DNA from 2 places in the Cytobacillus sp. FSL K6-0129 genome. Region 2 is predicted to be linked to the other one. Evidence: a T-box and tRNA genes for the amino acid it is inferred to sense, from the RefSeq annotation. Region 2 holds a T-box; the other holds one or more tRNA genes.
The links. A T-box is a leader RNA that pairs with one kind of tRNA and senses whether it is charged. The one in region 2 lies ahead of argS (arginine--tRNA ligase), so its partner is inferred to be a tRNA-Arg.
Positions count from the first base shown of each region.

Region 1 (3,402 bases), 370 kb from region 2:
TTCCTTAGAAAGGAGGTGATCCAGCCGCACCTTCCGATACGGCTACCTTGTTACGACTTCACCCCAATCATCTGTCCCACCTTAGGCGGCTGGCTCCAAAAGGTTACCCCACCGACTTCGGGTGTTACAAACTCTCGTGGTGTGACGGGCGGTGTGTACAAGGCCCGGGAACGTATTCACCGCGGCATGCTGATCCGCGATTACTAGCGATTCCGGCTTCATGTAGGCGAGTTGCAGCCTACAATCCGAACTGAGAATGGTTTTATGGGATTGGCTAAACCTCGCGGTCTTGCAGCCCTTTGTACCATCCATTGTAGCACGTGTGTAGCCCAGGTCATAAGGGGCATGATGATTTGACGTCATCCCCACCTTCCTCCGGTTTGTCACCGGCAGTCACCTTAGAGTGCCCAACTAAATGCTGGCAACTAAGATCAAGGGTTGCGCTCGTTGCGGGACTTAACCCAACATCTCACGACACGAGCTGACGACAACCATGCACCACCTGTCACTCTGTCCCCCGAAGGGGAAAGTCCTATCTCTAGGATTGTCAGAGGATGTCAAGACCTGGTAAGGTTCTTCGCGTTGCTTCGAATTAAACCACATGCTCCACCGCTTGTGCGGGCCCCCGTCAATTCCTTTGAGTTTCAACCTTGCGGTCGTACTCCCCAGGCGGAGTGCTTAATGCGTTTGCTGCAGCACTAAAGGGCGGAAACCCTCTAACACTTAGCACTCATCGTTTACGGCGTGGACTACCAGGGTATCTAATCCTGTTTGCTCCCCACGCTTTCGCGCCTCAGCGTCAGTTACAGACCAGAAAGTCGCCTTCGCCACTGGTGTTCCTCCAAATCTCTACGCATTTCACCGCTACACTTGGAATTCCACTTTCCTCTTCTGCACTCAAGTTCCCCAGTTTCCAATGACCCTCCACGGTTGAGCCGTGGGCTTTCACATCAGACTTAAGGAACCGCCTGCGCGCGCTTTACGCCCAATAATTCCGGACAACGCTTGCCACCTACGTATTACCGCGGCTGCTGGCACGTAGTTAGCCGTGGCTTTCTGGTTAGGTACCGTCAAGGTACCGGCAGTTACTCCGATACTTGTTCTTCCCTAACAACAGAGTTTTACGATCCGAAAACCTTCATCACTCACGCGGCGTTGCTCCGTCAGACTTTCGTCCATTGCGGAAGATTCCCTACTGCTGCCTCCCGTAGGAGTCTGGGCCGTGTCTCAGTCCCAGTGTGGCCGATCACCCTCTCAGGTCGGCTACGCATCGTCGCCTTGGTGAGCCGTTACCTCACCAACTAGCTAATGCGCCGCGGGCCCATCTGTAAGTGATAGCAGAACCATCTTTCAATCTAATTATATGTATAAATAGATATTATCCGGTATTAGCCCCGGTTTCCCGGAGTTATCCCAGTCTTACAGGCAGGTTGCCCACGTGTTACTCACCCGTCCGCCGCTAATCTTTGGGAGCAAGCTCCCTCAGATTCGCTCGACTTGCATGTATTAGGCACGCCGCCAGCGTTCGTCCTGAGCCAGGATCAAACTCTCCAATAAAGTGTTTGATTAGCTCATTTGCACCTATGGTGCTTTGTTGCTGATAAATCAGCTTTTTTAGAATTACGCTTGACGTTTTACGTTCGTTCAGTTTTCAAAGAACAATCTCATTCGCTTCAGAAGCGACTTTATAATCATACAACATCTTAACTTGTTATGTCAATAACTTTTTTAAAATGTTTTTGGTGGAGCCTAGCGGGATCGAACCGCTGACCTCCTGCGTGCAAAGCAGGCGCTCTCCCAGCTGAGCTAAGGCCCCAAAAAGAGTAATAAAAATGGTCGGGAAGACAGGATTCGAACCTGCGACCCCTTGGTCCCAAACCAAGTGCTCTACCAAGCTGAGCTACTTCCCGTTTATGGCGCGCCCGAGAGGAGTCGAACCCCTAACCTTTTGATCCGTAGTCAAACGCTCTATCCAATTGAGCTACGGGCGCATCAATAAGTGGTGCCGAGGACCGGAATCGAACCGGTACGGTAGTCACCTACCGCAGGATTTTAAGTCCTGTGCGTCTGCCAGTTCCGCCACCCCGGCACTTATTGGAGCGGAAGACGGGATTCGAACCCGCGACCCTCACCTTGGCAAGGTGATGTTCTACCACTGAACTACTTCCGCAAATATTCAAAATAAAAATGGTGCGGGTGAAGGGAGTCGAACCCCCACGCCTTGCGGCGCCAGATCCTAAGTCTGGTGCGTCTGCCAATTCCGCCACACCCGCATATATAAATGGTGAGCCATGAAGGACTCGAACCTTCGACCCTCTGATTAAAAGTCAGATGCTCTACCAACTGAGCTAATGGCTCGTACAAGTGGTGCCGGCCAGAGGACTTGAACCCCCAACCTACTGATTACAAGTCAGTTGCTCTACCAATTGAGCTAGGCCGGCAAATAAACACAAAAAAATGGTGGAGGATGACGGGATCGAACCGCCGACCCTCTGCTTGTAAGGCAGATGCTCTCCCAGCTGAGCTAATCCTCCAATATGTATGCCCGGCAACGTCCTACTCTCACAAGGGGACAGCCCCTAACTACCATCGGCGCTGAGAAGCTTAACTTCCGTGTTCGGTATGGGAACGGGTGTGACCTTCTCGCTATCGCCACCGGACTATGAAATTGTAAGGGAATCGTTCCCTCAAAACTAGGTAATGTTGAAGAAGATATTTATTGAGTAATCGCCTATGCGTTGCTGACGCGACTACTTACGTAGTGCTGTCTAGCTGCGGCGCCTAGGTGCTCGAGGTCATAAGCCAAATTTGTCATGAGGTTAAAGAACAACCTCCTGTCAAATTCGTCTTATGCTTGTCGCACCTGGGCAAGGCGCCTCCGCATTTCGAATTGGTTAAGTCCTCGATCGATTAGTATTAGTCAGCTACATGTGTCGCCACACTTCCACCTCTAACCTATCAACCTGATCATCTTTCAGGGATCTTACTAGCTTGCGCTATGGGAAATCTCATCTCGAGGGGGGCTTCATGCTTAGATGCTTTCAGCACTTATCCCTTCCGCACATAGCTACCCAGCGATGCCTTTGGCAAGACAACTGGTACACCAGCGGTGCGTCCATCCCGGTCCTCTCGTACTAAGGACAGCTCCTCTCAAATTTCCTGCGCCCACGACGGATAGGGACCGAACTGTCTCACGACGTTCTGAACCCAGCTCGCGTACCGCTTTAATGGGCGAACAGCCCAACCCTTGGGACCGACTACAGCCCCAGGATGCGATGAGCCGACATCGAGGTGCCAAACCTCCCCGTCGATGTGGACTCTTGGGGGAGATAAGCCTGTTATCCCCGGGGTAGCTTTTATCCGTTGAGCGATGGCCCTTCCATGCGGAACCACCGGATCACT
Region 1 covers NZ_JBBOXM010000001.1:3,113,281-3,116,682, reverse strand. The annotation lists rRNA gene MHI57_RS15505 (16S ribosomal RNA) at 9-1,557, opposite strand; tRNA gene MHI57_RS15500 (tRNA-Ala) at 1,741-1,816, opposite strand; tRNA gene MHI57_RS15495 (tRNA-Pro) at 1,834-1,910, opposite strand; tRNA gene MHI57_RS15490 (tRNA-Arg) at 1,915-1,991, opposite strand; tRNA gene MHI57_RS15485 (tRNA-Leu) at 2,001-2,089, opposite strand; tRNA gene MHI57_RS15480 (tRNA-Gly) at 2,096-2,170, opposite strand; tRNA gene MHI57_RS15475 (tRNA-Leu) at 2,189-2,273, opposite strand; tRNA gene MHI57_RS15470 (tRNA-Lys) at 2,283-2,358, opposite strand; tRNA gene MHI57_RS15465 (tRNA-Thr) at 2,366-2,441, opposite strand; tRNA gene MHI57_RS15460 (tRNA-Val) at 2,459-2,534, opposite strand; rRNA gene rrf (5S ribosomal RNA) at 2,544-2,660, opposite strand; rRNA gene MHI57_RS15450 (23S ribosomal RNA) at 2,891-3,402, opposite strand, start outside.
Region 1: it has a tRNA-Arg gene. The T-box ahead of argS (arginine--tRNA ligase) is inferred to sense a tRNA for this amino acid. The anticodon was not compared.

Region 2 (3,402 bases):
GGCTTAGTTGTCGGAGTTTCCCTACTTCTTACTTTAATTATCGGGACACTTTCGGGAGCAACTATTCCTTTACTATTATACAAATTCGGGATAGACCCAGCCATAGCTTCCGGGCCTCTTATTACAACATTAAATGACATTTTCTCACTTGTTACGTATTTTGGTATTGCCACAATGTTTATTTCCTACTTAACTTAACATTACTTTTTTATTTTATATTGTAAATAAGGAAACTCTTTCTCAATTCGGTACGTCTATATATACGTTTAAACATATTCCTTTGCAGAAGATCCCTAATGGTTTTTTTCTGTTCGTAGCATTACCTGAATGTATAAAATAAAGATAGGTGTTTATATATGGATCGTATACAAAAAAAGAATGATCGCTTTGATTGGACATTAGCCCTGATATTATTTTTGTTCTGCATCATTAGTTGCACTGCTATTTATAGCGGCCAAACAACAGCACAGTATCCAGATAACTTCGTGCTACAACAAATAATCTTTTATAGTGTAGGTATGATTGTGATCGCCGCCATTATGTACTTTGATTCTGATCAGATAAAGCGAATGACCTGGATCTTATTCGGTATCGGCACAATACTTCAAGCAGGACTTTTTATCGCACCAGAGTCCCTTGCCTATGAAGTAAAAGGAGCTAAGCTCTGGTACAACGGTCTACCAGGACCTTCTTTGCAGCCATCCGAGTTCTTTAAAATATTTCTTATCCTCGCACTAAGTAAAGTAATTGTAGATCATTATGCAAAATACACCATGAAAACGGTAAAAAATGACCTTATACTGTTTATTAAGCTTGGGCTCGTTACTTGTGTTCCGCTAGGACTAATCATTTTAGAAGATTTGGGTACGGCGCTCGTTATTATCGCTATTTTCACGGGGATTCTACTTGTGTCTGGTATTACTTGGAAAATTATCCTCCCTGTTTACGGAACAGTTGCAGCTGTAGGTGGAACCATCATCTATTACATTATTTGGGCTCCTGAAACATTATTAAAGTATCTATCAGTGGATAACTACCAATTGATGCGAATTTATGCTTGGTTAGATCCGTATACACATAAACAAGGAGCTGGCTTACAACTGTACAATTCTCTTCATGCTATCGGCTCGGGAGAATTGGGTGGTAAAGGTTTTTATGAGAGACAAGTTTATATCCCCGATGTTCACACAGACTTTATTTTCAGTGTCATTGGCGAAGAATACGGCTTTATTGGTGCAAGTGTCGTGATATGCTTATATTTTATACTTATTTTCCACTTAACGAAAATTGCCTTATCAGTCAATGACCCATTTAATACTTATGTCTGCGTTGGCGTTATTAGTTATATAACGTTCCATGTATTTCAAAATATCGGGATGACCATTCAAGTATTACCGATTACAGGTATTCCTCTTCCTTTCATTAGTTATGGGGGTAGCTCCTTAATCGGAAATATGATGGCTATGGGGCTTATTTTTAGCATTAGATTTCACCAGAAGAGTTATATGTTCCAAGACAGCTCTAAATATTATCGTGCATCTTAAGGTTGCTTTTTTAAAAATCTAGCGTATAATAATGGAAAATCAAACGGAAATTCAGTGACGAAGAGAGTAGATGTAGGTGAATTCTAAAGCGAAGCAGGGATGGTGAGAGCCTGCAAGAAAAGCCACATTGAAGCGCACTTCGATAGAAGCATGGCAGAATCCAAGTAGGTCATGTCGGTTGTTCGCCCCGTTACAGGCAAGTAGTAAAGGGGTTCGTCACGAACAATTAGAGTGGTACCGCGGGTTTAAGGCTCGTCTCTCAAATTATGAGAGACGGGCTTTTTTATGTTTTCCTATATTTTTGGAGGTGAAAAAGGTGATAGATTTGAAAAAGACAATCAGTTCATGTATTCAAGTTGCAATAGATAACGCCTTAAGTGAAGGTGAGATTCGTCGCTTGTTAGAAACGCCTAAAACATCCGAACATGGCGATCTCTCTTTCCCATGTTTTGCACTAGCAAAGATTTATAAAGAAAACCCAAATCTATTAGCAAAAGACTTAACAGGAAAGCTAACTCATGAATGGATAGATCATGTTGAAGCAGTTGGGCCATATGTAAATATATTTTTTAATAAAAAAGCAATCAGTCAACTCATTATTCAAGCCGTACTACATCAAGGAGAGAATTACGGACAATCAGGAAGCGGTAAAGGTAAGACAATCGTATTAGACTACTCTAGCCCAAATATCGCCAAACCATTCTCAATGGGGCATCTACGTTCGACAGTCATTGGTCATTCCCTTGCACTTATAGCAGAAAAGCATGGATATGATACAGTTAAGATTAATCATTTAGGCGACTGGGGCACACAATTTGGCAAACTCATTACCGCCTATAAGCATTGGGGAAGTGAAGCTTTAATTAAAAAGGAGCCAATTAAGGAATTACTCCAATTATACGTAAAATTTCACCAGAAAGCTGAGGAACATCCCCACTTGCATGAAGAAGCAAGAGCTTGGTTCAGAAAACTTGAACTTGATGATGCGGAGGCAAAGCAACTTTGGTCTTGGTTTAGAGACGAATCTTTAAAAGAATTCGAGAAAACCTATCAACTGCTCGGTGTCTCTTTTGACTCTAATTATGGGGAGGCCTTTTATAACAATCAAATGAACGCGGTTGTCGATACACTGCAACAATCTGACTTGCTATCTACCTCTGATGGAGCAGAAATCGTACCCTTATCAGATGAAAATCTACCTCCTTGCTTAATTAAGAAATCAGATGGAGCGACTCTTTATGCTACACGCGATATTACGGCAGCCATTTATCGTAAACAAACATACCAATTTGATGAGGCTCTCTATATCGTTGGTCCAGAGCAGTCCATCCACTTCCAACAAGTCAAAGCCGTATTATCTAAAATGGGGCATTCCTGGGCGACACATATCCATCACATCCCATTTGGGTTGTATTTACAAGAAGGTAAGAAGATGTCGACAAGAAAAGGTCGTGTCATATTATTAGAGGAAGTATTACAAGATGCCATACAATTAGCTTCAGAGAATATTGAACAAAAAAATCCTCATCTAAAGAACAAAGATGAGGTAGCTAAAGCTGTTGGTGTAGGAGCAATCATTTTCCATGATTTAAAGAACGAACGAATGAAACAAATAGAATTTTCTTTAGAAGACATGTTAACATTCGAAGGGGAAACCGGTCCGTATGTACAGTATACCCAAGCTAGAGCGCAATCTATTTTACACAAAAGTCAGCAACAGACTTATAAAATAGAAGGTCTATCAAGTGAATACGCTTGGCAAGTAGCTAAACTTTTATCCCTTTATCCAGATAAGCTCGTCCTTGCCCATGAAAAATCAGCACCGTCCATCATTGCCAAATATTTAATTAGTCTAGCG
Region 2 covers NZ_JBBOXM010000001.1:3,482,824-3,486,225, reverse strand. The annotation lists gene mgtE (magnesium transporter) at 1-198, shown strand, start outside; gene MHI57_RS17545 (FtsW/RodA/SpoVE family cell cycle protein) at 357-1,544, shown strand; T-box leader at 1,590-1,807, shown strand; gene argS (arginine--tRNA ligase) at 1,864-3,402, shown strand, end outside.